Regions from separate parts of the Hafnia paralvei genome, predicted to be linked through region 2. Evidence: predicted binding sites of a transcription regulator. Region 2 holds the regulator's gene; each other region holds the start of a gene.
The links. Region 2 encodes PurR, which represses purine synthesis genes. Its sites were predicted from a motif close to CANGCAAACGTTTGCNTG; they were not measured.

Region 1 (10,229 bases), 1.5 Mb from region 2:
GTAATGTCGCGTTAGCGACGCTGGAGTTTAACCGCGCCAACTTTGAACGGGCCGAATTTTATGCCGACGCCGCGTTGCAGCGTGCTCAACGTTGGAATAAAAATCCCCAATGCGGTCAGGCGAGCATGTTACGCGGTTCTGCCCGCGAAAAGCTGGGCCGTGAAACGCAGGCCTACGATGATTACTTTAAGGCGACATGGAGCGGCAACTGTCGCGACGCCGCATTTTATGCCTTGTCGCGTTTAGCACTGCGTAAAGGCGAGTCAGAACAGGCGTTGGCATTTGTTAATCAGAGCCTGATTTTCAACGGGGCAAACAATCTGGCAATGGGGCTAAAGGCGCTCATTTTACAGCGTTTAGGTCAGAACGAGCAGGCCAAGGAATATGTCGCGGCGCAGCTTGTACAGTATCCGCTTAGCTACGCTTTGCTGTATATGCAGTCGCTACTGAACAATAACGTTGATGCATTCAAAACTATCGCGGGAGCGAGAGGAATAAATTCCTGTGTATTAGCCGGCTGGCTGATGAGTTTGGGATGTGAAAACGATGCATTAGCGTTGTTGGATTTGTTGGATAACCCAGAATCTTTACCGCTGCTTTACCGTGCTGCGCTGACACAAGATACCCAGGATCGTAGCCAGTATTTACAGCAGGCTCGCGATAATTTTGGCCTAAAAGTCAGATTCCCTAACACCTTGGATGAGGTTGCCATTCTGCAACGCCTCCCACAAGACGGCTTTGCTCAATATTTGCTGGGATGCTTCTTCTACAGCAAACGTCGTTACGATCAGGCGGAGTCTTGCTGGCTATTTGCGCTACAGCAAATGCCAAACTTTGCCGCGCTGCATCGCGTATTAGGGATTTATGCCTTCAATAAACAAGATGATGCTGAAGGTGCTACTCGTTATTTCCAGCGAGCACTGGATCTTGAACCCGAAAATCCGCGCCTGCTATTTGAATTTAGTTATCTGCAAAAACGGATGGCGGTGCCGACCGAACAGCGTTTGCGTTTGCTGGATGAGCGCCGTGACGTGGCACTTAAGCGTGACGATCTCACCGCAGAACTGCTTAGCCTTTATCACATCCATAACAAAACGGACGCCGCGGCAGAGATCCTTTGGCGTCGTCAGTTCCACCCTTGGGAAGGCGGCGAGGGCAAAGTTACTGGGCAATTTTTAATTAATCATCAGCGTCGTGCTTTGGCGTTGATGAAAGAGCGGCGCTTTGCCGAGGCGTATGACGTTTTGCACCAGTCACTCAGTTACCCAGCCAATCTTGGGGAAGGGCGTTTGGTTGGGCAAAGCGATAACGACATCTGGTACTTACTGGCGGTTTGCGCCGAACAGATGCAAGACACAGAACAAATGCAGTTAGCTTTGCAGCGTGCATTACAGGGGGGATCGGTTCTTAGCGAAGGCCGTTATTACAACGATCAACCGGTAGATTATCTGTTTTATCAGGCAATGGCGGCGGTGCGTCTAGGGGAAAAGGTTCAGGCTCAGCAGCAATTCCAATTCATGGTGGATTGGGCAAATCAGCACCGCAACGACGCCTCCGAACCGGATTTCTTTGCCGTCTCGCTGCCCGATCTGATTGTGCTAGATGCCTCGGCACAGGAACAGCATATCCAACATTGCCTGTGGGTTGAGGCATTAGGGTATTTAGGCTTGGGCGATGAAGCGAGCTTTGTACGTCTTACCGATCGGTTGCTTGAGCGTAATCCGGCTCACGATAAGGCGCATTTATTGCGTTTGGCGCTACAGACCGGTGTTTTTAATGGCTAAGCCATAACAGGCCACCGCGGTGGCCTATTTCTAATGACTGCGTAAGCCTGTTCCCTACAAGATAACGATAAGGTGAAAAAATGAAAAACACGCAGAACCATCTCAATATGTCTTATGTCTGGATGATATGTTTGGTTGCCGCCTGTGGTGGGCTACTGTTCGGTTATGACTGGGTAGTGATTGGCGGTGCAAAACCGTTTTACGAAGCCTATTTTGGTATTACCGATCCCGCCCAATCAGGATGGGCGATGAGTTCGGCATTAGCCGGCTGTGTCTTTGGCGCACTGATTTCAGGCTGGTGCGCCGACCGTTTTGGTCGCAAGCTGCCGCTGATTATCTCTGCGGTTTTGTTTTCTGCTTCGGCATGGGGAACCGCGGTTGCGACGGATTTCGACTGGTTCGTGTTTTATCGCATCGTAGGCGGTGTGGGCATTGGCTTAGCCTCTGCTCTGAGCCCGATGTATATCGCCGAAGTTAGCCCAGCGGAAAAACGCGGGAAATTTGTGGCGATTAACCAACTCACGATTGTGATCGGCGTTCTTGCAGCACAGCTGGTAAACCTGATGATTGCAGAGCCGGTTGCCAGTTCGGCAACCATGCAAGATATTCTGCAAAGTTGGAATGGGCAAGCTGGCTGGCGTTGGATGTTTGGCGCAGAGTTGGTTCCGGCTATATTGTTCTTATTGCTGATGTTCTTAGTGCCTGAGTCTCCACGTTGGCTGGCAAAAGCGGGCAAACAGGATAAAGCCGAGCGCATGTTACGCCGAATTGGCAGCGTTGAATATGCACGGGCAACGCTCACCGATATTCGCGCAACGCTAGGGGCTAATACGCAAAAGGTTGCGGCGAGCGAACTGCTCAACCCTCGAGTTAGGCCGATCATTTTGATTGGGATCGTGCTGGCCGTTTTCCAACAGTGGTGCGGGATTAACGTGATCTTCAACTACGCGCAGGAGATCTTCGCTTCGGCCGGTTTTGATATTAACAGCACGTTGAAATCGATAGTGGCGACAGGCCTTATCAACCTGATTTTTACCATCATTGCTTTGCCGCTGGTGGACAAGTTGGGACGGCGCAAATTGATGTTACTCGGTGCTTCAGGGCTGACCGTGATCTATGTTCTGATTGCTGGCGCTTATGCCTTGGGCATCATGGGGCTACCTGTACTGTTGCTGGTTTTAGCCGCCATTGCCATTTATGCACTGACGCTTGCGCCTGTTACTTGGGTTCTATTGTCTGAGATTTTCCCTAATCGCGTGCGCGGCATGGCGATGTCAGTAGGGACGCTGGCGCTTTGGATTGCCTGTTTCTTGCTTACCTATACCTTCCCTCTATTAAATGCCAGCTTAGGGGCCGCAGGAAACTTCTTGCTGTATGGCATTATTTGCGCGCTTGGATTCGTGTTCGTATTGCGTAATGTGCCTGAAACCAAAGGTGTCACGCTTGAAGCTTTGGAGCGTCAATTAGCTGGGAGCACGAAACCCGCAGAGCATAATGTGAAGCAAGCATAATGGATATTTATACCTTAGAGACCTCACGGTTTAGGCTGCGGGTGACACCGCAGTCGGCGGCGATTTTAAGCTTTGACGATCTCGACGGCGGCAGGGAGATTCTACGTGCGTACCAAGAGAATACCGGATGGCATCCGGGAGAGAGCGCGCTGTTTCCTATGCTGCCGGTGGCTAATCGAGTGCGAGATAATCGCTTTCGCTTAGGTGAGAGAGAGGTTTGTCTGCCGGATAGCTCATTGGATCCGATGTTTTTCCTACATGGAGACGGTTGGCTGCAACGTTGGCAGTTACAGGATCTCAGCGTAAACCACATCGCGTTAGGGCTACGAGTACAGCATGACTGTGGCTTTGACTATTCGGCTCTGCTGGTTTACCGGCTAAGTGACGAGGGGCTGACAGCCCATCTGACGCTGCGGCATTGTGGTACAGAACCTATGCTGTATGGGGTGGGATTTCATCCGTTCTTTGTGAAAACGTCGCAGACGCAGATACAGTTTTTTTCCTCGGGATATTGGCCTGAAGGTGAAAAACACTTACCTCTATCGTGGCAGAGAAACATGCCTGATGACATTGATTTCTCTTGTGCCAAAGTGCCTAACAACGTGTGGATGAACCATGGCTATTCGGGCTGGAACGGCGTTGCTCATTTAGTTACGCCTCACCAACCAACGGTGACAATACGTAGTTCCGTGCCTTACCTTATGTTGTTTCAAATGCCCAATGAACCGTTTATTTGCCTCGAACCTCAAAGCCATCCAGTCGATGCCCACAATATGGAAGGACAACCGGGTTTGGTGTTGTTAGGAAAAGGGGAGAATATGGAGTTGGTTATGGGGATAGAAGTGTGAAGGTTTTGTACGCCTAAGGCACTGAAATCTGTGTAAGGTTTCGTACGCCTAAAGCACTGAAATCTACATGCACTCCGTGCAGGCGTCCGAGTCGGGGGGCCAGTCGCTGCCCCCCGACACCCCAGCTTGGCACCGTTCTTCAGCCTGCTTCGCAGGTGCCCGAAACTCGTCATTTCGGCTTTTACGGAACGAACGGCAATCGCCATCCTGGCTCCTCCGTTCTTTCGCCGACGTCCTTGTCGGCGAATCCTAGCCTTCATTCCTCCCTTCGGCTGAAGAACAACGTGCCGGAAAGGTCAACAGCAAAACATAAAGACCACACTCTGTTTTTGTCTTTTTAATTGTTTAAGTCTTGGAAGGGAGAGCCGGCACGACAGGGATGTCGTGACGGAGTTTGGGGCGCCCGGGATGGGCGATACCAAACCGGAGCGGAGATGGCGTCTCGGATAAAAGCGCGCGAGTGCAGAGACCACGCGCTGGTGGTCTCTGCCCGTACGCCTTCACAAGGGTATCAATGAAGCTCGGTATGAACAGGCGGGCGGAACATTACATAGCAGTAACATAGGTGACCGAAACATTTCACCGCAATTTCATAGGATACTGACGTTCCAAACCGTAGTGAAGATAACCGCAAGTGCAGAGACCACGCGCTGGTGGTCTCTGCCCGTACGCCTTCACAAGGGTATCAATGAAGCTCGGTATGAACCGGCGGGCGGAACATTACACAGCAGTAACATAGGTGACCGAAACATTTCACCGCAATTTCATAGGATACTGACGTTCCAAACCGGCATATGAAAGCCGCTACGGAGTGGCTGCCTAAACCTTACAAAATGCTCATATAAACAACAACATCATTAATCGCTGTTCGAAAACTCATACCACTTTATGCGGCCCAAAACACTCATAGTGCATACGATCTGCATCGACACCCAGTGCCTGTAGCTGTTTTGCAACATGTTGCATAAAGCCTACCGGTCCGCAGAAATAATAGTGCATTTCATTATTTTTCAACGCATCAGCGACCGGAGTGATATCCATTAAACCCTGATAGTTAAAATCGACATCAATGCAATCGTCTGCGCTGGTCTGCTGTAGCCAGACGTGGCTTTGTGCGTTTGGCATAGCGGCAATAATCGTATTCACTTCATCGGCAAAGGCGCGTACTTTGCTGTTTTCTGCAGCATGCAGCCACTGAATTTCACCCTGATGACCGCGTGCCTGTAGCGTGCGTAGCATGCCGAGCATAGGTGTTTGGCCTACGCCGCCTGAAATCAGTGCAACAGGCGTGTTTTCTTTGACTTCAAGGAAGAAATCACCGTGCGGAGGTGCGATTTGAATTACGTCGCCTTCTTGCGCGATATCATGCATAAAGTTCGAAACTTGACCCTGACCTTCGCGTTTTACCGCAATACGATAGTATTCACCGTTGGGTTCGTTGGTCAGAGAATATTGGCGGATTTCTTGATGTGGCAAGCTCGGATGGCGGATATAAACCGCTAAGTATTGACCCGGCTGGAAATCAGCCACGCGGCTTCCGTCTTCGGGGACCAGAATAAAGCTGGTGATGAGATCGCTTTGTTTCTCTTTTTTGAGGATCTTGAACGGACGCAGATCGCGCCAGCCACCTTGTGTGCTTTCACTCTGTTGATAAATCTGTGATTCGCGCTGAATAAAGACGTCGGCTAAAACACCATAGGCTTTGCCCCATGCATCCAGCACCTCATCTCCCGGATTAAACATCTCTTCCAGCGTTTTTAGCAGGTGATGACCGACGATCTGATACTGTTCGGGCTGAATATTGAAGCTGGCGTGTTTCTGTGCAATACGCTCAACTGCAGGTAACAACGCCGCCAGATTTTCAATATTTGTCGCGTACGCGCAGATCGCATTGAACAGCGCTTCACGCTGGTCTCCATTACGTTGGTTACTCATATTGAAAATTTCTTTCAGCTCTGGATTGTGCTCAAACATGCGATCGTAAAAATGCGCGGTGAGTTTTGGTCCAGTTGCAGCCAGTAAAGGGATGGTCGATTTAACGGTGGCGATGGTTTGGCTATCCAGCATAAAAGTATCCTCACAGATGCAGGTGTTTTTAATGATGTATTTTAAATGCAACTTACAGATTTTTCTTTGCGCTGTAAATCCCTATTTTTGTTGTGTTGATGTTATTTAGTGACCTCTCTTACAAATATTGTTTCTGTTAAGTGAAATAGTTGCACATCACATTTGAAGAAAACTCCGGTTGCAATGCCTGTTGTTTCGCCAGATCAAATCCTTATTCCACGCCAAGCCAATCGTTTGCGTAAAAACATGGCCTAGGGTCTATCGTAACAAGGTGAAAACATATTACACTGTGGGCAGTCGCCCAAGAGGGTGTGTTTTTATTGAACAATGTCTAATAGACAATTCAGGTTAGCTGAGTCAGGAGAAGCGGATGTTAAAGCGTGAAATGAACATTGCCGATTACGATGCCGAGCTGTGGCAGGCAATGGAGCAGGAAGTCGTGCGTCAGGAAGAGCATATTGAGCTTATCGCATCAGAAAACTACACCAGCCCGCGTGTCATGCAGGCTCAGGGCTCTCAGCTGACCAACAAGTATGCTGAAGGCTATCCAGGTAAGCGTTACTACGGCGGCTGCGAATATGTCGACGTAGTTGAACAGCTGGCAATCGATCGCGCTAAAGAGCTGTTTGGTGCTGATTACGCGAACGTGCAGCCGCACTCAGGTTCTCAGGCTAACTTTGCTGTTTACACCGCGTTGTTGCAGCCAGGCGATACCGTTTTAGGCATGAACTTGGCACATGGTGGCCATTTAACCCACGGTTCTCCAGTTAACTTCTCTGGCAAACTGTATAACATCGTTCCTTATGGTATCGATGAAAGTGGTCATATTGACTATGACGATCTGGCTACTCAGGCTGAAAAACATCAGCCGAAAATGATTATCGGTGGCTTCTCTGCCTATTCTGGCGTGGTTGACTGGGCTAAAATGCGTGAAATTGCTGACCGTATCGGCGCCTATTTGTTTGTCGATATGGCTCACGTTGCTGGTCTGGTCGCAGCCGGTGTTTATCCAAACCCAGTTCCACATGCTCACGTTGTGACCACCACCACACACAAAACGCTGGCTGGCCCTCGCGGTGGCTTGATTTTGGCGAAAGGCGGCAGCGAAGAGATGTATAAAAAGCTGAACTCCGCGGTGTTCCCTGGTGCGCAAGGCGGCCCTCTGATGCATGTCATCGCGGGTAAAGCAGTGGCGCTGAAAGAAGCGATGGAACCTGAGTTCAAGGCATATCAACAGCTGGTTGCGAAAAACGCCAAAGCGATGGTTGAAGTCTTCCTGAAGCGTGGATACAAAGTGGTTTCTGGCGGTACTGAAAACCACCTGTTCCTGTTGGATCTGGTTGATAAAAACATCACTGGTAAAGATGCCGACGCCGCGCTGGGTCGTGCAAATATCACCGTGAACAAAAACAGCGTTCCTAACGATCCTAAGAGCCCGTTTGTCACTTCAGGTGTGCGTGTTGGTACCCCTGCAATTACTCGTCGTGGCTTTAAAGAAGCTGAAGCGCGTGAACTGGCTGGCTGGATGTGTGATGTGCTGGATAACATCAACGATGAAGCTACTATTGAACGCACCAAACAGAAAGTTTTGGATATCTGCGCCCGGTTACCGGTTTACGCATAATCTCTGATTTCTGATGTGCCAAGCCCGCGTAATTGCGGGCTTTTTCGTATCTGTGAAACCTCTATCTTTCGGCGAGCACGCCTTCCTGTATTAGCCATGCGCCAAAACTAACCGCGATGAGGCAAAGCTCTTCGGGAGGAAAATGAATTTGGTAATTTTGTTCGATACGTTGAACGGCTTTCTGAGTCATTGACATCAGTCCGGGATAGCGGGTTTCGATCTCTTCCAGCAGAGGGTTACCTATTTTTATCCCAAATAAGCAGCGCTCAATTGCTGGCCCCATATGGGCAAAAAGTTGAGTGCAAAGCTGTTCACGATGGTTAAAGGTTATTTGGGTCAGTTTTTCAATTTGCTGAATGGCTAATTCGGTTTCATCCATGAGATGCCGATCTTCTGAGTGCATCTCAGGTAAATAGCGATAGGTTTTAATGAGCGTTAAGAACAGCGTGGTAAATTCAGACTCAAGCTCATGTATCCCCATAGGCAACGAACCGTGGGTGGCTTGGCAGAGACGTTCAGCAATACGGTATTCTTCTTTCTCGCGCAGCCAATATTTTAAATGTTGCGGGAATGACGGCAGAGAGAGCGTTTGTCTTTGATACCGGCAGTAGCGTAAAAAATACTGAATTAGCTCTCGGGGTTGCTCGCCAAACGTTCGATGTAGTGTCGACTCGGCTTGCTCAAGAATATCGTCGATCTGCTGGAGAAAGTGTGCAGACGGCGGAGCGGGAGATTTTTCATTGATGCGGGGAATGAATATGGTTTCGATGCTATTTGGGAGCAGACGTTGAGCTCGCCTCAGCCAATGCAGCATACATAGCCGCTGATCATAGGCAGAGCCCTGTAGTCGATACCCCTGTTTCGGATGGTATACCACGCGTAATGCATGGAAACGCATGATCTCCTGACCGATGCTATGGATATCCTGTTCGGCTTGTTCAGGCAAAACCCGATTGATCCGACCAATAGTAGTCAGATGCAGTGGGGTAGTCGGTGTAAAAAGCAATAGCACAAGATTGCAGTGCCTTTGCTGTGCTGAGAGCTCAGGCACCAGAGGTGTGTCTAAACTCATATTCATTTCTCTTTGGCTGAGGTCAGTGAATGAACATGTTTCGTTGGCTAAGAATAGCAAAGTTGTGCAAAGCCGCAGGGTTGATATGCCATGTTTTTGTATTTTTGTGATACAGAAATAAATGAATGTAATATTTTGCCGCGCTTTGTCGCTGTGGCTAGTGATTAAACAGGGAGTTTATGTTGCATTTTGACATCAAAAATCAGCGTATTTATCGTTGGATTAGCATTTTATTCATCACCTTTGGCCTGTTTGGGACGCAGTCTGCTATGGCTCATCCACACAGTTTCATTGAGATGAAAAATTCTTTGGTCATTACGGATAATCAATTAACCGGCATGAAAATGACGTGGACCATGGATCCTTTAACGTCCGCGGATTTGCTTTATGATGCGGGAAATGCGGCGAACGGATCGGAGATTTGGAAGCAGCTTGCGGCAGAAGTCATGGCAAACGTTATTGGCCAGCACTATTTTACCGAGCTATACCATGAGGGCAAAAAGGTAAAATTCCTCAATCGTCCGAGTGAGTACCACCTTAGCCGTGAGGGTAATCATGCCATTTTGTCATTCGAGATGCTGCTGGCAAAACCCCAGCCGCTCAATGCTGAATTTACGCTCATGACATATGATCCCACGTACTATGTAGATATGACCTATGCCGATGATAAATCAGTGACTTTGCCAATAGATGTGCAGGCACGCTGTACTCTCAATGTGATAACACCAAAGCCAGATACGTCGCTAAAAGCCTATGCGCTGAACTTAGATAAGGCCGATGCGCCGGATGAAGATATGGAGCTCGGCAAGCAATTCGCCCAGCGAGTGGAGATAAAATGTCATTGATATTCTCCTCTACCAAAAAATCCTCTACGTGTGGGCGTTATATCCCTATTGCCATGATGACTGCGTTAGCGATGAGCGCGCTGGTATATGCATTTGTACACTGGAATGACTGGTTACTGGTGAGTATTGAATGGCAGAAATCGCTCCATCAGTCGATGTCATATTTATTACAGCGAGTGGCAGATAATGCGCGGCAGGCAGGTTTAACGCTGGTAGCATTGAGTTTTGCTTACGGTGTTCTGCATGCGCTTGGGCCGGGACACGGTAAAGTTGTCATTACGACCTATTTGGCAACGCATCCCTCACGTTTACGTAGCAGTGTACGTTTGACGCTGGCGGCTTCATTACTACAAGGCTTGGTGGCTATTGCGCTGGTTTCCGGCGTGTTAGGTGTGCTGCAGCTTTCAACCCGCGACTTACACCTAAGCAGTTTTTGGTTAGAGAAAGCTAGCTATGCTTTGGTGATATTTCTCGGTGC
Region 2 (10,229 bases):
TGAATATGCCACTTATCAACCGAATTGTTAAGGTCTAAAGTAGCCCTATCGCAACCTAAGCAGAGGAAAATAACCATGAAACTTGCCATTATTGGAGCCACCGGTTTTGTCGGCCGTGTTGTCGTTGATGAAGCATTAGCACGTGGTCACGAAGTGACTGCTATCGCTCGCAGCCAGAAAGATTTGCCAGATGTAGACCGTTTGCATATTGCACTTGGCGACGTGACTAACGTTGATTGGCTAACACAAACGCTGAAAGGTGTCGATGCCGTTATCAGCGCATTCAACCCCGGCTGGACTGACCCCGATCTGTATACCAACTTCGTGAAAGGCAGTGATGCCATTTTGACCGCCGTGGAAAAATCGGGGGTGAAACGCTTTCTGGTGGTCGGTGGTGCGGGCAGCCTAGAAGTCGCTCCGGGCGTCGAACTCATCGATACCCCACAGTTCCCAGCAGAAATTCGTCCGGGTGCACAAGGCGCTCGTGAACTGCGCAACAAATTGCGCGCCGGCAGCGAACTGGATTGGACGGTATTATGCCCTGCAGCCATGCTTGAACCGGGCAAACGTACCGGACATTTCCGTCTTGGTACGACTTCATTGCTGATGAATGGAGATGCGCCCGCCAATATTTCAGTCCAAGATTTGGCCGTCGCGATCCTCAATGAAATTGAGCAACCACAATTTATCAAGCAGCAGTTTACTGCCGCTTACTAAACGCTAATGCCCTTCAATCTTCGCCCCACAGGCTGCAACTCCCCAGCCTGTGGGGTTTCTTCGTATTATCGCCGCTTAAAAAACCTTCGCTTTAAATAATTTCATCATAAAGTATTTGCGCGTGTATTGACTTAGACCAACCGGTCTATTAGTCTTTGCCCAAGCCTCGTTGTTTCGTATGCATCATGTCTAACGAGCTCATTTAAACTTCGTAGCGTGCGTTGACGCGTTACACCGCCACAGGATTCACTATGAAAATCGAAAAGTTATTCACGCCTGTCACCGTTGGTGATGTCACTTTGCCTAACCGAGTTTTCATGGCTCCGCTGACACGCCTACGCAGCAAAGAACCGGGCGATATTCCAACCCCATTGATGGGCGAATACTATAACCAGCGTGCAGGCGCCGGTTTAATTATCACAGAAGCAACTCAGGTTTCGTTTCAAGCAAAAGGCTATGCCGGCGCGCCCGGTTTACATACACCAGAGCAATTGGATGCGTGGAAAAAAATCGTTGCGGGAGTCCATCAACATGGCGGTCATATCGCGGTACAGCTATGGCACGTAGGCCGTATCTCTCATAACAGTCTCCAGCCGAACAATCAGCCTCCGGTTGCACCATCAGCTATCGCCGCTGATACTCGCACCACGGTTCGAGATGAAAACGGCCATTGGGTACGTGTTCCTTGCTCGGAACCTCGCGCCTTAGAAACCAGCGAAATCCCTGGCATCGTTAACGATTTCCGCCACGCCGTTGCGCTGGCGAGCAAGGCCGGTTTTGATCTGGTCGAACTGCACGCGGCACATGGCTACCTCCTGCATCAGTTTATGTCTCCTGCGTCTAACCAACGTACCGACCAATATGGCGGTTCTATTGAAAACCGTGCGCGTTTAACGCTCGAGGTGGTTGATGCTGCTATTGCCGAATCTGGCGCTGGCCGCGTAGGTATTCGCATTTCACCATTGGGGCCATTTAACGGGCTGGATAACGGTGAAGACCAGGAAGAAGCTGCGCTTTATCTCATCGGTCAGCTTAACCAGAGAAAAATTGCTTATTTGCATATCTCTGAGCCAGATTGGGCCGGTGGCAAGCCTTATTCAGAGGCGTTCCGTCAGGCGGTACGTGAAAACTTCAGCGGCATCATTATTGGTTCCGGTGGATACAACGCAGAAAAAGCGGAAACGCTGATTAATCAAGGTCTGATCGACGCCGTTGCCTTTGGACGTAACTTTATTGCCAACCCAGATTTAGTTGAACGTTTAGAGAAAAAAGCATCATTGAATACGCCACAGCCTGAGACCTTCTACGGTGGTGGCGCTGAAGGCTATACAGATTACCCAACGCTGTAATACTTCGGCATATATCCCAATGACGGGAATATATGCCAACCCTCTGGCCGCCTCCACTCAGTCAGAGGGTTTTTCCATTTCTTGTCACCACATCGCTCGCGATTAATGCCGACCTTTTATTGATCGCTGAATGTACGCTGTTACAATGTTCTATATCTTGTAAAGCAAGCCGTTTCGATTTTCAGAGGGAAATTATGCGTTTACTACACACCATGCTGCGCGTCGGTCATCTGCAACGCTCCATCGACTTCTACACCAAAGTTTTAGGCATGCGCCTGCTGCGTACCAGTGAAAACGAAGAGTATAAATACTCTCTGGCCTTCGTCGGTTATAGCGATGAAAGTACCGGCTCTGTGATTGAGCTGACCTATAACTGGGGCGTTGAAAGCTACGAGATGGGCACAGCATTTGGTCACATTGCACTGGGCGTCGATGATGTTGCAGCAACCTGCGAAAGCATTCGTCAGGCTGGCGGCAAAGTCACTCGTGAAGCGGGTCCGGTAAAAGGCGGCAACACCATTATCGCCTTTGTTGAAGATCCAGATGGTTACAAAATCGAGCTGATCGAAAACAAACAAGCTGGCGCGGGTTTAGGCAACTAATCCTAAGTACCAGAACGTATCAAACCCATGTGGTTTGAGCAAAAACCGAGCGGGCGCCTTAGCGTCCGCTTTTTTATCTGATGCATGAATGAGGCTCGTACCGCGTTTGCGGACTGCAAACTACGTAAAAATTTGCCATAATGCGCGCTGCATTCCATAGACCAGAAGTTGAACATGGCTGAAACCACCAATCTAAATACGCTGAGCGCGCGCTTTCGCGGGTTCTATCCTGTTGTCATTGATGTCGAAACCGCAGGTTTTGATGCCAACACCAACGCGCTACTTGAAATTGCGGCAGTCACATTACGTATGACTGACGATGGATGGTTAGAGCCCGACGAAACACTTCATTTTCACGTTGAGCCTTTTGTTGGCTCCGTACTGGTTCCTGAAGCTTTGGCATTCAACGGTATTGATCCGGAAAACCCATTGCGCGGTGCGGTCAGCGAATACGAAGCCTTACACGCCATCTTCAAAGCCGTACGTAAAGGCATTAAAGAACACGACTGTAATCGTGCCGTCATTGTGGCGCACAATGCCCACTTTGATCACTCGTTTGTGATGGCCGCGGCTGAGCGCGTTGGCTTAAAACGCAACCCTTTCCATCCGTTCGCCACTTTCGATACTGCCGCGCTGAGCGGGCTAGTATTAGGTCAAACCGTGCTGGCTAAGGCCTGCATTGCCGCCAATATCCCATTTGACAGCACCCAAGCACACTCCGCGCTCTACGATACAGAACAGACGGCAACGCTGTTTTGTGAATTGGTAAACCGCTGGAAACGTATGGGTGGATGGCCTCTGCCCGCCAATGCGGAAGAAAGCGCTGAATAAAGATTAATAGCTCGCTATCTAGCGGGCTTTTCCTCTAATTTAGTTGTCTATACAACCCTTGAGCTATGCCCTCCCACTCCGGCTAATTCTTGTTTTTGTCGTGTTAATGCGAAAAAAATGTTATTAAACGTGTTTTATAATTTTTAGAACTCTGGGACATTGACGTCTATGAACGCTGTTGTTGTCGCCGTCACGGTGATGCTTTTACTGAGTTTAATGCGGGTGAACGTGGTTATCGCGTTAATCTTTGCGGCTATTACCGGTGGTCTGGTTGGCGGACTCACTCTTGAAACGACCCTAACTACTTTTAGCGGTGGTCTCGGTGGTGGCGCTGAAATTGCACTAAGTTACGCGATGCTAGGGACTTTCGCCGTTGCTATCTCCCGTTCGGGTATCACCGATATATTGGCTCAGAAAGTCATTGCCCGAATGGGGCATCAGCCAAGCGCCAGTAAACTATTTTGGTTTAAGTACGGTTTGCTGCTGATTATTTCTCTCATCGCTATTTCGTCGCAAAACCTGATCCCCATTCACATCGCATTTATCCCGATCTTGATCCCCCCTTTGCTCCACGTGTTTTCACGCATGAATCTCGATCGCCGTGCGGTGGCCTGCGTGCTGACCTTTGGTTTAATAACGCCTTATATGGTATTGCCCATCGGCTTTGGCGGCATCTTCCTGAACAATATTCTGTTAAAGAATTTGAACGGCAACGGCCTAAACGTGACAGCGTCACAAGTTCCTCACGCGATGCTGCTACCGGGATTAGGCATGGTTGTTGGGCTGCTGATAGCCGTATTTTTCAGTTATCGTAAACCACGCCGCTACAGCGAGCGCAAAATTCTTGCTGCAGAACCAGAGCACAAAAGCGTAAAAACACGTCACTTGTGGGTGGCCGGTCTAGCGATACTCGCAGCATTAGGTGTTCAGTTGGCGACCAACTCCATCGTGCTCGGCGCACTGGTGGGGTTCATGGTCTTTATCGCGGGTGGCGTCATTCATTGGAAAGAAACTCAGGATGTTTTCACCCGCGGTGTACATATGATGGCGATGATTGGCTTTATTATGATCACCGCATCAGGATTCGCCGCAGTGATTAAAGCCACCGGCAGCGTTGAAACGCTGGTTGTTTCGATTGAGAGCGTGATCGGTAATAATCGCGGTTTAGCGGCCTTTTTAATGCTATTCGTCGGACTGATCATCACCATGGGGATTGGCTCTTCATTCTCGACGGTGCCAATTATCGCCGCAATTTATGTTCCATTGTGTATCGCTTTTGGTTTTTCACCGATGGCGACAATTGCCATTGTCGGCGTAGCCGGTGCACTTGGCGATGCAGGTTCCCCCGCCTCAGACTCAACGCTCGGCCCCACTTCGGGCTTAAATATGGATGGTCAGCACGATCACATTTGGGATTCGGTTGTACCTACATTCTTGCACTATAACCTACCCTTGCTAGCCTTCGGCTGGATCGCTGCAATGACGCTGTAAGCTGCACCCAAAATAACAAAGGCGCCCTAAGGCGCCTTTGTTTTATGCGACAACAATATCACTATTGCTGTTCTTCCTGAGCGGGATGCTTCGCCGCAGTTTCTTTAATCAACTGCTGCAATTCACCGGCGCGGTACATTTCGATAATGATGTCACAGCCGCCCACCAGCTCACCTTCGACCCACAATTGTGGGAAGGTTGGCCAGTTAGCATATTTTGGCAATTCGGAGCGAATATCAGGATTTTGCAAAATATCGACATAGGCAAAACGCTCGCCGCACGCAGACAATGCCTGAACGGCCTGAGCAGAAAAACCACAGCTCGGCAATTTTGGCGAACCTTTCATGTATAAAATAATTGGGTTTTCAGCTAGTTGGCGCTGAATTTTTTCAATAGTGGTCATTGTCATTTTGTTTTACTTCCTCTAACCAGTGTTATGCAGACAGCATGCAAGTGCATATCAAATTATTGTACTGGATTGTACGCAGCGACGCTCTTAGAAAAAAACGCCATCTTTTATAGGGGTATTTCTGAGGTGTTTCGATCCCTTATCGCTTAAGCTCAGTTTAATCTAAAAACGTGCTATGCTATATCCGTTTGGTTCGTGTTTAGATTTACAGCAGAATTTGTTCAAAACAGCATCCGATTTAACTCTTGTAACATTTAGTCACAAAGAGAATATAAATAGCGGAAATGAATGCTGTTCTGTTCCTGTTGTTTATTTAATACTGTTTGCCATGTTTTTTTCTTGGGACAAAGCCTGGAACCTACCAATGCGTCTATATATCGCACTCTTTGTTCTGCTGTTTACTCAGCTATTTGCTAATGCCGCCAATGCCTCTCCGGGGCATAAAGTCGTTGCCGATCAGCGAAAGTCGCACACGACCAGTAGCGAAGCCGCCGATCGTAAAAAGCGAAAGCCTGCGGCTAGCAAAAAAGAAAAAACGCCAACGACTTCTACCGCTAAAAACAAAAAGAGCAGCGATAAAACAGTCGCGAGTAAAAAACAAAACGCTAAAAAAGAGTCGGCCTCGCAGAATAGCGCTTTAGCCAGCAAATTTGCCCGCAATCGTGAAGTTGCTCGTAATAAAGCCAACAGCAAGAAAATTGATAAAGCGGTATTAGCCTCTCTATCTAAGCCAAATAAAAAATCTGCTGAGAAAAAGGCAAGCGCCAGAACCGCAACGCTTGCGCATGTCAGCAATAAAAAGAGCTATGGTCGTCAACGCGGCAAACTAAACAGCAAAAATGAATTGGCTAAGCTCGCGCTAAATCAGAATAATGTTGAGATCGTTGATGGCAAGCCAATCCGTTTGAGTCCACAGCATAAAAAGCGCTACCAGAATGCTAAACAGACCGCGATGAACAAGCTGATGAATCAGGTTGGCAAACCCTACCGCTGGGGAGGCTCATCACCTAGCACCGGGTTCGATTGCAGCGGTTTAGTCTACTATGCCTATCAAGATTTGCTGAGTATCAAAATCCCACGCACAGCTAACGAGATGTATCATCTGCGCGATGCAGCTCCGGTGAAGAAAACTGAGTTACAAAAAGGCGATTTAGTCTTCTTCCGCATTAACAACCGTGGCGCTGCCGATCATGTGGGTGTCTATATGGGTGAAGGTAAATTCATCCAGTCACCGCGCACTGGTGAACAAATTCGTATCAGCTATCTGGATAACGATTATTGGCAGGGTCACTATGTGGGTGCTCGCCGTGTCATGACGCCCAAAACAATTCGTTAGATATGCCAAGCAACAGGGATTTATTCATATAACGGATAATCCCTGTAATTTCCCCTCTCCTTTCTCAATATCCTTCCTTAGTACCTTGATGTCTCGCAGTGTTACTGATGGACAATTCATCAATTGATAACCAAAAAGCAAAATTTAGCCTGTTATTAGACTCAAAACTTGCTAAAATCGATCCCCATAACAAGAGCACAACAAGATCGTTTCAAATTTAAAAACCCGCACACTGACGTTAACGTTAGTGTGATGCGTGAAACATAAAACACTTGCGTGTAACTGTTTCATCGCAAAATAGATCAATAATAGGAGAGAGCAATGTCTTTTGAATTACCTACATTACCATACGAAAAAAACGCACTCGAGCCGCACATCTCCGCAGAAACTCTGGAATACCATTACGGTAAGCATCACAACACCTACGTGGTAAACCTAAACAACCTGATCAAAGGCACCGAGTTTGAAGGTAAATCACTGGAAGAGATCATCAAGACCTCTACTGGCGGTATCTTTAACAACGCCGCTCAGGTTTGGAACCATACCTTCTACTGGCACTGCCTGTCTCCAAAAGGCGGCAACGCACCTACTGGCGCAGTAGCAGACGCCATTAACAAAGCCTTTGGTTCTTTCGAAGCCTTCAAAGAAGAACTGACTAAATCTGCCGTGGGTAACTTTGGTTCTGGCTGGACGTGGCTGGTTAAAAAAGCGGACGGTTCTTTAGCTATCGTTAATACCTCAAACGCAGCAACCCCATTGACCAGCGGCGACAAACCACTGCTGACCGTGGACGTTTGGGAACACGCTTACTACATCGATTACCGCAATGCGCGTCCTAAATATCTGGAGAACTTCTGGGCTCTGGTAAACTGGGAATTCGTCGCTAAAAACTTGGCATAAGTTTTTAACGTACGTATATAAGAAAGGCGGTCGATTGACCGCCTTTTGTTTTAGTCATGTTAATAACTAAAGATTCCAACACGTCTTTAAATCAGTGCAGCGCTGCTACAAAGCTAAAGATAACAATAACTGCCAAAGCAGCAACCGTCGTCATTAGGGAATATTTCAGATCGGTTTCCATGTGCTCATCTCCCGCATTTCGTTATCAGATCAATTTTTATTATACATAAACACTTGCAGAAAGTGTGTGAAATCATTTTTACATACATCAAATGAGATCACACGCAGAAAATCATTCTATTATTCTTTCTCTTATCCCCTAATTTTGACTTCCCCTTTTGCATTTTATAGGCCAAAATTTACGGTTTACTGCTACGTATCAGCTTTCATAACGAAAAAGAATAGGCTGGCACTCGAAGTCTCTGCATATTCATTTATTTTATGTGCTTTCATTCGGTGTAATTTTAGATGTACGTAAGCAAACGATTAACACAATAGCTATGTTTTGATTACATAAGCTTAGGAGTCATCTGTTTCATGGCAACGATTAAAGATGTGGCAAAACGCGCGGGCGTTTCCACCACGACTGTGTCTCATGTCATTAATAAAACGCGCTTTGTCGCCGAAGAGACCAAAGCCGCGGTATGGGAGGCAATTAAAGAGCTGCACTATTCTCCCAGTGCCGTCGCCCGTAGCCTGAAAGTTAACCACACTAAATCGATCGGTTTACTGGCCACCTCCAGTGAAGCGCCCTATTTTGCTGAGGTCATCGAAGCCGTAGAGAACGCCTGCTACAGCCAAGGCTATACCCTAATTCTGTGCAATTCGCATAACAATCCAGAAAAGCAAAAAGCCTATCTCGCCATGTTGGCACAAAAGCGTGTTGATGGCCTGCTGGTGATGTGCTCTGAGTATCCAGAGAACCTACTACAGACGCTAGAAGACTACCGCAATATTCCGATGGTCGTTATGGATTGGGGAACGCAGCGCAGCGACTTTACCGATGCGATTCAAGATAACGCCTTCGAAGGGGGCTATTTAGCGGGCCGTTATTTGATTGAACGCGGCCATCGTGACATTGGTGCCATTACCGGACAGCTGTCGCGCAATACCGGCGGTGGACGCCTGCGGGGCTTCCTGAAAGCGCTACAAGAGGCCAATATCCCAACGCGCGATGAGTGGATGGTTGAAGGTGACTTTGAACCCGAGTCTGGATACAAAGCTATGCACCAAATCCTCTCGCAAAAGCATCGACCGACAGCCGTTTTTGTGGGTGGAGACATCATGGCCATGGGCGCCATCTGCGCCGCAGATGAAATGGGGTTGCGCGTCCCACAAGATATTTCGGTGATCGGGTATGATAACGTACGTAACGCACGTTACTTCACTCCGGCATTAACCACTATTCATCAGCCGAAAGAGCGTCTAGGTGCGATGGCCTTTGATATGCTGCTTGATCGTATCGTGAGCAAACGCGAAGATTCTCAGACTATCGAAGTGCACCCTAAATTGGTAGAGCGTCGTTCAGTAGCCGATGGCCCTTATCTGGACTATCGCCGCTAAGCGATGAAGAACGGCTGCTCCTGTCTCGCGCTGTTCCCTCTTGTGCTGATACTTGCTGGTGCGCTGCCGATTGCGGCGGCGCTACTGGTTATGCTTCAACCCCTTTCAGATACTTTTTCCCTTAGCCATTTTCTTGCGTCGTGGCACCTGTTGCTACAATGGCCAGGTATATTGCAATCCATCACGCTGAGCATATTCAGTGGTTTTGCCGCCACGCTAATATCACTATGGCTAGCTCTGGCGTTATGTGGGCAGGTCATTCTCAGACAGAATAGTCATATCGCGCGGGTTATCTCCACTGCTATTCTCGCTATACCGCACATTGCTTTAGCGACCGGATTGATCCTGCTGTTGTCCCCATCGGGCTGGTTGCTAAGGGTCATTTCCCCCACGCTTACCGGATACTCTCGCCCACCTGATTGGCTGATAATCAACGATCCTTATGCACTTTCATTGACGTTGCTATTAGCGGTGAAAGAAACGCCTTTCCTGTTTTTAATGGCGCTGAATATCGCCGGACGTATTGATGTTCGACGACAAATACAGTCAGGTGTGGCGCTAGGCTATCCTTCAACTCGCGTCTGGTGGCTGTTGTTAGTGCCACAGATTCTGCGCGGCCTGCGGTTGCCCGTCTTCTGCGTGTTGGCATTTGGCTTATCCGTGGTGGATATCGCTATTTTACTTGGACCACAGCAGCCCACAACGCTATCCCTACAGATTTGGCAATGGATGACCGATCCGGCACTGACGCATCAAGTATTGGCGACCAGCGGAACGTTGCTCCTGCTTGGGATCACGCTTTTTAGTTTTGTCCTCTGGCTGATGATTGAAAGGGCCTGGCTGCGCTATTGCCGCAACGCGCACGGTCAAAGACGCTATAAACGTCATATGACGCTACGGCCTCTATGGATCGTTGGCATACTGCTGACGCTGGGTTCGTATAGCGTTTTGTTTATCTGGTCGATTGCTTGGCGATGGCCGTTCCCTGCTGCCTTACCACTGCAATGGACATTCGATTATTGGCTCAGCAG
Region 3 (10,229 bases), 1.7 Mb from region 2:
CTCCTTTCAGCAATGAGTTCCAATATGATGTTGTGTTCACTTTGAGACGTTTTTGATATGGAACTACGCCATTTACGCTATTTCGTCGCAGTGGCTCAAACCGGTCACTTCACTCGAGCAGCTGAGCAACTCGGGATCTCCCAGCCACCACTCAGTCAGCAAATCCAAAAACTTGAGCATGAAGTTGGCACACCTCTCATAAAGCGCTTAACTCGCGGGATCGAGCTTACGGAAACGGGGAAAACGCTCTATAAAGACGCTTGTGAAATCATCAAGCTCACCGATGCCGCGTTGGAACGTGCTCGCAACGTGGCGCGCGGTATTAGTGGCTCCGTGAATATTGGATTTGCGTGCTCTACGGCGTTTAATCCCACGGTGTTTTCGCTGTTACGACGCTTTCGCGAAAACTACCCCAAGATGCACCTTCAACCGCAAGAGAAAGACATGTCGGCATTGATGAACGCACTTGAAGAAGGGAATCTGGATTTTGCTTTTATCCGCCTGCCGTGCGAGCGCAGTAAAGACTTTATGTGCCGAGTGATCGACACAGAGAAAATGATGGTGGCTTTACCGCGAACTCATCCTCTCAGCCAAAATAAATCCCTATCATTACTAGATCTGAAAGATGAACCCCTGATTACGTTTCCACGAGAGGTAGCGCCAAGTCTATATGATCAAACGATTAACGCCTGTGAAGAAGCCGGATTCACACCGTTGTTAGGCCAACAATCTCCTCAGCTAACCTCGGCAATTAGCATGGTGGGAGGGGGATTTGGCTTTGCTCTCGTTCCGGCTTCGCTAAGCAAGATAGATGAAAAAAACGTGGTCTGCCTTGATTCCCTCCGGGCGCTTCCTACCAGCGATATCGCCATTGCTTGGCGGCGTGGTGATTCAGGACATGTAATCCTCCACCTACTCAATTTGCTATAACGCTCTGCGGATTTATGACATAAAAAAACCGCTCTGAGCTGTTGATTCACAGCATCAGAGCGGTGGGTTTGATCGTTACCGTTTTATTCTAAAAACTATTCGTATTCAGAAATGGGCACACACGAGCAGAACAGATTACGGTCACCGTAGACGTCATCCAGACGTTTCACGGTTGGCCAGTATTTATTCTCTCTGGTTGATTCCGTTGGGAATACCGCCAATTCGCGTGAATAAGCATGCTCCCAGTTTGCCACCAACTCAGCCTGAATGTGGGGAGCGTTGACCAGCGGGTTATCCGCCAATGTCCATTCGCCACTGCTGACACGCTCGATCTCAGCGCGAATCGCTAGCATGGCATCAATAAAGCGATCCAGTTCAGCTTTGCTTTCTGACTCGGTTGGCTCAACCATCAACGTACCCGCCACAGGGAAAGACATGGTTGGTGCATGGAAGCCGAAATCGATAAGACGTTTAGCAATATCCATTTCGCTAATACCGGTCTGCTCTTTGAGCGGACGAATATCCAGAATACATTCGTGTGCCACACGGCCATCACGGCCGGTATACAAAATTGGATAAGCGGATTTCAGGCGCGTTGCAATATAGTTCGCATTTAAAATTGCCGTCTGGCTGGCTTTCTTCAGCCCTTCAGCCCCCATCATACGGATGTACATCCAGCTAATCGGCAGAATCGACGCGCTGCCGAACGGTGCAGCAGAAACCGCACCTTGCTGAGTGGTTAAACCGTCAATCTGTACGATAGTATGACCCGGTACAAACGGAGCCAAATGTGATTTCACACCGATAGGCCCCATGCCCGGTCCGCCACCGCCGTGAGGGATACAGAAAGTTTTATGCAGATTGAGATGTGACACATCCGCGCCGATATAGCCCGGCGTGGTGATGCCCACCTGCGCGTTCATGTTGGCGCCGTCAAGATAAACCTGTCCACCAAACTGATGCACGATCTGGCACACTTCACGAATGGTTTCTTCATATACGCCATGGGTCGACGGATAGGTCACCATAATACAAGACAGCTCATCGCCGGCCTGCTCTGCTTTAGCACGCAGATCGTGCAGATCGATATTACCGGAATCGTCGCAAGCCACAACGACCACGCTCATACCCGCCATTTGCGCTGAGGCCGGGTTCGTCCCATGGGCAGAACTTGGAATCAAGCAAACATGACGCGTTGCTTCGTTACGACTCTCATGATAGCGACGGATCGCCAGCAGACCTGCATATTCCCCCTGAGCACCGGAGTTCGGCTGCATACACACAGCGTCATAACCGGTTAATTGCACCAGCCACTGTGACAGTTGGGAAATCATTATCTGATACCCTAACGCTTGCTCTGGCGGGCAGAACGGGTGCAGCTCTGCAAATTCAGGCCAGGTAATTGGAATCATCTCCGCCGCAGCGTTTAGCTTCATAGTGCAAGAACCCAACGGGATCATCGCCTGATTCAGCGCTAAATCCTTACGTTCTAAACGATGCATGTAGCGCATCATTTCAGTTTCGCTGTGATAGCGATTGAATACTGGGTGAGTCAGAATAGGATCGGTACGCAGCATATGTGATGGGATACTGCCTTCGCACTCTTCAGATACCAACGTGTCTAGCGTATCAATATCCAAACCATGATTATCGCCTAACAGAACCGCAAACAACGCTTCAACATCTTCACGGCTGGTCGCTTCATCCAAAGAAATCCCTACTGCGCCAGGAATATCGCTGCGTAGGTTGAAGCCAAAACTCAATGCACGAGCCAAAACCTCGGCTTTATCTTTAACAACCACCGTGAGCGTATCAAACCAACTGTGATTACGAATGGTGACATCTTTTTGCTTCAGACCCGCAGCCAAAATATCGGTTAAACGATGAATACGATCGGCAATACGCTTCAGCCCAACTGGACCATGATAAACCGCATATAGACTGGCGATATTGGCGAGCAATACCTGCGAAGTACAAATGTTGGAGTTAGCTTTCTCGCGACGGATATGCTGTTCTCGCGTCTGCATTGCCATACGCAGCGCGGTATTACCCGCCGCATCACGCGAAACCCCAATGATACGTCCCGGCATGGAACGTTTAAATTCATCACGGCAGCCAAAGAAGGCCGCATGTGGACCGCCATACCCCATCGGCACACCAAAACGTTGTGCCGAGCCAAATACGACATCTGCACCTAATTTTCCCGGAGCCGCCAGCAGTACCAGTGCCATAGGATCGGCTGCGACACAGGTTATCACCTTGCGGTTTTTCAGCTCATTCATCAGCGCGGTATAGTCGTGCAGCTCGCCGTAGGTCCCCACCTGTTGCAGCAATACGCCAAATACGTCTTGATGATCGAGCACTTTCTCTGCATCGTCGACGATAACGTCAAAGCCAAAAGTCTCGGCACGGGTACGTACCACATCCAGCGTTTGCGGATGAACATCTGCAGCCACAAAGAAGCGGTTAGCGTTTTTCAGCTTGCTGGCTCGTTTGGCTAACGCCATGGCTTCCGCCGCGGCTGTTGCTTCATCCAGCAGGGAAGCAGAAGCTAACTCAAGACCGGTAAGATCCTGCGTCAACTGCTGGAAATTCAGCAGTGCCTCAAGACGTCCTTGAGACACTTCCGGTTGGTATGGCGTATAAGCGGTGTACCAACCCGGATTCTCCAGCATATTGCGCTGAATAACCGGCGGCATCAGCACACCGTGGTAACCCATACCAATAAAGGATTTGTAACGTTGATTCTGACCCGCAATGGCTTTCAGCTCAGCCAACGCCTGATGTTCAGTCACGGCGTCACCCACCGCTGGCGGTGTTGGTAACTGAATATCCGATGGAACGATCTGCTCGATCAGATCACGTAAAGAGCGTGCTCCGACAGTTTCCAGCATTTCTTGCTGCTGTTGCGCAGACGGACCGATATGGCGAGCAATAAAGGATTCGCTGTTTTCGAGCTGGCTGAGAGTCTGGGTCATGAGTTACTGATTCCTAAATGTGCATACAAAAGAAATGACACTACGAACTCACTTTCTCTCCGCGATACCCTACCGCCGAGAGAAAGTTTGAAGCGCTATCTACCACGAGTTGCCGCTACGGTGCCCAAAAGCGTTCAGGCACGGACAGTTAGTCTTCGATAGAAGACTCATAGGCAGCAGCATCCAGCAAGTCAGCAATCTGCGATTCGTCTGATGCTTTAATTCGGAACAACCAGCCTTCTGAATAAGGCGCGCTGTTTACCAGCTCTGGTGCTCCTTCTAACTCATCGTTAATTGAGACGATTTCACCGCTGATAGGCGCATAAATATCTGAAGCCGCTTTTACGGACTCCGCTACCGCACAGTCATCCCCAGCATCGAAAGAGGTACCGACTTCAGGCAGATCGATAAACACCATATCGCCCAGCAACTCCTGCGCATGCTCGGTGATACCAACGCTATAAACCCCTTCGCCTTCTGCACGAACCCATTCGTGAGATGCGGTATATTTCAATTCAGTAGGCACGTTGCTCATCGAAATCCTCTCTTAAATGTTTGTTAAATTATACTTTCTAAGTCTGATTCAATTGGTGTTGCCAATTTAAGTGCGGCCAGCTCATAGGAATCGGAGCGTACTCACAGTACGTGAGGATTCCGAGCACTGTCCGAGCTTAACGTGGCAAGCGCAGTAGCCTAGTTAATCAGGCTTTTGCCGTTACGCACAAAACCAGGTTTAACGACACGAACCGGCATTTCACGGTTACGGATCTGCACAATAGCCTCTTCACCAATTCCTGCTGGTACGCGCGCCAATGCAATACTGACACCTAGGGTTGGAGAGAAAGAACCACTGGTGATCACACCTTCTTGAAGATTCCCGTTGGTATCGGTGAAACGCACCGGAAGCTCATTACGTAACACACCTTTTTCGGTCATTACCAAGCCAACCAACTGTTCTGTGCCGTTTTCGCGTTGCTGTTCTAATGCTTCACGGCCAATAAAGTCACGATCTTCCGGAGACCAAGCGATGGTCCAGCCCATATTGGCGGCTAACGGCGAAACACCTTCATCCATTTCCTGGCCGTAGAGGTTCATACCCGCCTCTAAACGCAGAGTGTCGCGCGCGCCCAAACCGCAGGGTTTAACGCCAGCTTTAACCAGTTTTTGCCAAAACTCAGGGGCCTCACCCACAGGTAGTGCAATTTCATAACCGTTCTCGCCGGTGTAACCCGTAGTCGCAATAAAGTAATCGCCGGCCTGTACGCCAAAGAAAGGTTTCATACCACTGATAGCCTGCTTTTGAGCGTCTGAGAACAGCGTTGCGGCTCGTTCCTGCGCTTGCGGACCTTGAATGGCAATCAGCGCGAGATCGTCACGTACGGTTATATCAACGTGATATGGCTCGGCATGCTCGGTGATCCATGCAAGATCCTTTTCACGTGTCGCAGAGTTAACCACCAGACGGAAATATTCCTCTTCGAGGAAATAAACAATCAGGTCATCAATGACGCCTGCAGAGGCGTTCAGCATGCCAGTGTAGAGAGCTTTACCCGGAACGGTCAGTTTGGCGACGTCGTTTGCTAGCAGGTAGCGCAAAAACTCCCGGGTGCGCGGCCCGCGCAAATCGACGATAGTCATATGGGAAACGTCAAACATGCCTGCATCCTGACGCACGGCATGATGCTCATCGATCTGTGAGCCGTAGTGCAGCGGCATCATCCAACCATGGAAATCAACCATACGCGCGCCACAGGCGACGTGCTGATCGAAGAGTGGAGTTTGTTTAGCCATCTTAACCCTCTTTTCCTGAACGTTTTGTCATCCGGTACAAGTCATTCTCTATGGCGTCCCGGGCGCACTGATAAGATATGTTTTGCCTAAAGATATCTTCGAGCCAAAGAGCAGCAAACATCGCTACGCAAACGATACCCTTCCTCAGACGTTATCACCGAAATCAGCGATTAACCATAAGTTAAAATAAGAGCTAGTGTTAACGATAGTGAAATTTAGAGAGGGGATAATGCAGAAGTTTCACCTAGAAAACTGCGCCTAATGGCACATTATTAACATTTTCACTGCAACTGCATTGCAGTTATATAACGTATGTCGCAATTTTATCGTGGAAAATAGCGGATGTTAAAAACGCATGCATTAGAAAAACTAATTCAAAATAGCGGACAGCATTAGAATATTTCAAACAAGGTCGTAAGAGGAAAAAGAAAGGGAAGAATGGAAGCGGCCAACAATGCGTTTTGTCAGCCGCAAAAGAGGATTATTTTTGCAACCAATCCGGTAAATCGGCTAACCCCATAGCATGTTGTACTAGTCGAGGTTTTAGCCCAGGGAGATTATCCGCGAGCATCATTCCGACATCACGCAGTAGCTTTTTGGCAGGATTATCACCGTCAAAGAGCTGACGGAAACCTTGCATCGCCGTCAGCATCACAGCGGCGCTATGCTTACGAGAACGTTCATAGCGGCGCAGATACATATATCGGCCAATATCCTTACCCTGACGTTGTAGGCGCTTAATTTCAGAAGCCAGCTCAGCGGCATCCATAAAGCCTAAATTCACGCCCTGCCCCGCTAATGGGTGAATGGTATGCGCAGCATCACCAACCAAGGCCAAGCGATGCGCGGCAAAACTACGTGCGTAGCGCCCCACTAGTGGATGTGACTGACGTGGGCTTACCACCTCACACAGCCCTAAACGTGTATCAAAGGCCACCGCCAGCTCGCGGTTAAAATCACTGTCCGATAAGGCTTCCAGACGCCGAGCCTCTTCCGGCCCAACCGACCATACAATTGAGCACAAGTGTTCATCTTCCAGCGGCAAGAAAGCCAGTATGCCATTTGGACGGAAAACCTGACGAGCACAGCCATCGTGCGGTTGTTCGGTTTTGATCGTAGCAACTAGGGCATGGTGCCCATAATCCCAGAACGTTAAAGGGATATCCGCGTGCTGACGCAGCCACGACTGTGCTCCATCGGCCCCAATGACTAGGCGCGCGGTGAGCATTTGCCCATCATTCAGGGTGATGAACGCTTCATTCTCTCCCCATGCCACCTGTTGGAAAGTGGCTGGCGCTATCATGGTTACCTCGGATTGCCGAGCTACCTTATTCCACAATGCCTGCTGAATGACACTATTTTCAATGATATGCCCCAGATGGGTATGACCATATTCCTGCGCGCGGAACGCAATCCGTCCAAAGCTATCACTATCCCATACTTCCATGCCTTGATAGGCGCTGGCGCGTAGGGCGAGAATATCTTGCCAAACGCCCAGATGTTGCAATAGACGCTCGCTGGCGGCATTAATCGCGGAAACACGCAGGGCGGGTTCTGGCGCTAGCTCAGCGAGCTCGGGGATCCGATGTTCAACCACAGCAATACGTAAACCGCTTCCCTGAAGCGCTGCTGCTGTTGCCAATCCCACCATGCCACCACCGGCAATGACCACATCAAAAGATTGCATTGTGATTATCTGTTCCTGTTAATGAATCATATCCCCTAAATCATTCAAGCTGCTGAAAAGCATCCTGAAGTACGGCGAGGATAAATTTAACGCTCCACCCAGCCGAGCGTGCGCCGCGCCAATGTTTCACGCAGCGATGGAACGAGCTCCATCGCCATCAGCCCCAGATTGCGCCCAGCCACCAAGGGTGCAAGGCGATTAGCAAACAGATGGATAAGCCCGTCTGTCACACCAATCGTAGCCCGTTGATCCGGCTCACGGCGCCGTTGATACTGGCTTAGTACCTGATAACTGCCGATATCATGCCCTTGCTGCTCGGCCTGAACAACCGTCTCTGCCAGTGAAATCACATCGCGCAGCCCAAGATTGAACCCTTGGCCTGCAATTGGATGCAGCGTCTGTGCCGCATTACCCACCAAGGCAAGGCGATGGCTAATATGTTGCTGAGCCAACGTTAAGCGCAATGGATAGCTATGGCGCTTACCTGCTTTGACCATCGCGCCCAATCGCCAGCCGAACGCCTTCTGAAGCTGACATAAAAATTCGCTATCGCTCCAGCTATCTACGTTGTCCTGTTCGTTTGCGGAATGGCACCACACCAGCGAGCAACGCCCCTCACTCATCGGTAACATGGCTAGCGGACCATTACGGGTAAAGCGCTCAAAGGCTTTACCTTGATGCGGCAATGCGGTGGTCACATTGGCAATAACGGCAATTTGACCATAGTCTTCACTACGCCAATCGACGTTACAATGCTGGGCCAGCGCCGAAGATGAACCATCCGCCGCCACCAGTAGTTCGCCTGTGAGATGAGAGCCGTTATCCAGCGCAATACGAGCACTATCTTTTTGCCGCTCGACACCCACCACTTTTGCCGGGCAATGCAGTGTAACGCCCGGCGCTTTCTCAAGCAGTTGGAATAGTCGTGAGCCCGCCTGATGCAGTTCAACCACCTGTCCCAAATAAGGGATCTGATAATCCAGAGCATCGAGGCCAACAAAGCCGGCATGTCCCTGATCGCTAACATGCACACGCTCAATCGGTGTAGCACACGCCTTAAGCGCCTGCCATACGCCAATTCGTTCCAATTGCTGGCATGTACCATACGCGAGAGCAATAGCGCGAGCGTCGAATCCTGGGTGTTGTCTGCTGTCTGGGGAGACCGCCTCAACAACCTCAACTTGAATACGTCCAGCGCTCAGAGCAGAAACCGCCAACGCCAGCGTGGCTCCCGCCATGCCCCCGCCCACAATGATCATTTTCATGCCGTTTATCTTTCCTTAACGGGCTGCTTTGGCCTGCGCCATCAGCGCTTCGATATCATCAGCCTGCTTAACAACATCTTTAGTTAACACTTCAAATCCATCTTCAGTAATCAAGATGTCATCTTCAATGCGGATGCCAATACCGCGATACTCCACTGGAACATCGGCATCTGGTGCGATATATAAGCCCGGCTCGCAGGTTAATACCATGCCTGGTTCTAACACGCGCTCACGCGCAGAAGAGCCATAATCGCCGACGTCATGTACATCCAGACCTAACCAATGGCTCAAACCGTGCATAAAGAACTGGCGATGTGCCTGATCGGCAATCAGCTGATCCACATCCCCTTTCATTACGCCTAATTTTACTAACCCTTCGACCATCACTCGAACCGTCGCCTCGTTCGCTTCGCGAATACTGCGGCCAGGAGCAAAGATTTCAAATGCCTTGTCCATCGAAGCCAATACCAGATCGTAAATTTCGCGCTGTGGCTTGGTGAACTTGCCGTTTACAGGGAAAGTACGGGTGATATCACCGGCATAGCCTTTATATTCACAGCCCGCATCAATCAGTACTAAATCACCGTCTTTTAACTCACACTCATTTTCGGTGTAGTGCAAAATACAGCCGTTTTCACCACCGCCAACGATGGTATTATAAGAGGGGTAACGCGCGCCGTTTCGAGTAAACTCGTGCAGAATTTCGCCTTCCAACTGGTATTCGAACATACCTGGGCGGCATTTTTCCATCGCACGGATATGGCCTAATGCCGTTATTTCACCCGCTCGGCGCATCGCCGCAATTTCTTCCTGCGATTTAAACAAGCGCATTTCATGTACCCAAGGACGCCAATCAATAAGCGTTGCCGGCGCGCGGAAGTTTTGACGTACACCACGGCGCAGTTTTTCGAGGGCGGCAAAGGTAATCTGGTCGGCAAAATCATACTGGCCCTGAGCGTGATAAACCACGTCTAGCCCGTTCAGCAACAGGTGAAGCTGCTCTTCAATATCGCCGTAAGGTAAGGCGCGATCTATGCCTAACTTGGCCGGAGCGGCTTCTTGCCCTAAACGACGACCAAACCAAATCTCGGCGGTTAAATCACGCACGCGGTTAAAGAGCACGCTGTGATTATGGGTCTCGTCGCTTTTAATCAAGATCAGCAGCGCTTCGGGTTCGTTAAACCCCGTCAGATACCAGAAATCACTATTCTGACGGTAAGGATATTCACTGTCCGCGCTGCGGGTACATTCTGGAGCAGCAAAAAAGAGAGCGGCACTACCGGGTGCCATCTGTGCCAAAACAGCCTGTCGGCGACGTTGGAATTCTTGCGGGGTCATGACCTTCTCCTGAAATCAGCAGTTGCGAAAACGTGGCGTAGTGCTCATAGCATACGGCTTAATCAGCATGAGCTATCAATACAGATAGAGTCCCCAAGCTTCAAGCATGCAGGGGATATAGCCTAAATATTGGTGTTGCATCAAGGCAGCAAGCGCATAAATTCCGATGAACCTACATCAGTAAGCGATTCGAAAGCATGGGTGCAGCTAACGCCGAGGCAGCTTCAAATATGATGGGTA

Region 1: the regulator PurR is predicted to act here: its motif matches at 6,434-6,451, upstream of glyA (serine hydroxymethyltransferase).
Region 3: the regulator PurR is predicted to act here: its motif matches at 5,824-5,841, upstream of gcvT (glycine cleavage system aminomethyltransferase GcvT).

What each region holds. Positions count from the first base shown of each region.
Region 1 is NZ_CP083737.1:1,025,071-1,035,299, forward strand. It holds gene K9N75_RS04690 (DUF5107 domain-containing protein) at 1-1,784, shown strand, start outside; gene K9N75_RS04695 (sugar porter family MFS transporter) at 1,865-3,295, shown strand; gene K9N75_RS04700 (aldose 1-epimerase) at 3,295-4,143, shown strand; gene hmpA (NO-inducible flavohemoprotein) at 5,020-6,210, opposite strand; gene glyA (serine hydroxymethyltransferase) at 6,581-7,834, shown strand; gene K9N75_RS04715 (PRD domain-containing protein) at 7,896-8,906, opposite strand; gene K9N75_RS04720 (DUF1007 family protein) at 9,086-9,751, shown strand; gene K9N75_RS04725 (nickel/cobalt transporter) at 9,742-10,229, shown strand, end outside.
Region 2 is NZ_CP083737.1:2,520,268-2,530,496, forward strand. It holds gene K9N75_RS11945 (NAD(P)-dependent oxidoreductase) at 76-717, shown strand; gene K9N75_RS11950 (alkene reductase) at 969-2,066, shown strand; gene gloA (lactoylglutathione lyase) at 2,261-2,668, shown strand; gene rnt (ribonuclease T) at 2,843-3,499, shown strand; gene K9N75_RS11965 (Na+/H+ antiporter family protein) at 3,668-4,990, shown strand; gene K9N75_RS11970 (Grx4 family monothiol glutaredoxin) at 5,052-5,393, opposite strand; gene K9N75_RS11975 (C40 family peptidase) at 5,764-6,735, shown strand; gene sodB (superoxide dismutase [Fe]) at 7,057-7,635, shown strand; gene cydH (cytochrome bd-I oxidase subunit CydH) at 7,727-7,816, opposite strand; gene purR (HTH-type transcriptional repressor PurR) at 8,173-9,198, shown strand; gene K9N75_RS11995 (ABC transporter permease) at 9,202-10,229, shown strand, end outside.
Region 3 is NZ_CP083737.1:794,547-804,775, reverse strand. It holds gene K9N75_RS03695 (LysR substrate-binding domain-containing protein) at 58-930, shown strand; gene gcvP (aminomethyl-transferring glycine dehydrogenase) at 1,026-3,908, opposite strand; gene gcvH (glycine cleavage system protein GcvH) at 4,057-4,443, opposite strand; gene gcvT (glycine cleavage system aminomethyltransferase GcvT) at 4,602-5,699, opposite strand; gene ubiI (FAD-dependent 2-octaprenylphenol hydroxylase) at 6,181-7,386, opposite strand; gene ubiH (2-octaprenyl-6-methoxyphenyl hydroxylase) at 7,473-8,651, opposite strand; gene pepP (Xaa-Pro aminopeptidase) at 8,667-9,989, opposite strand.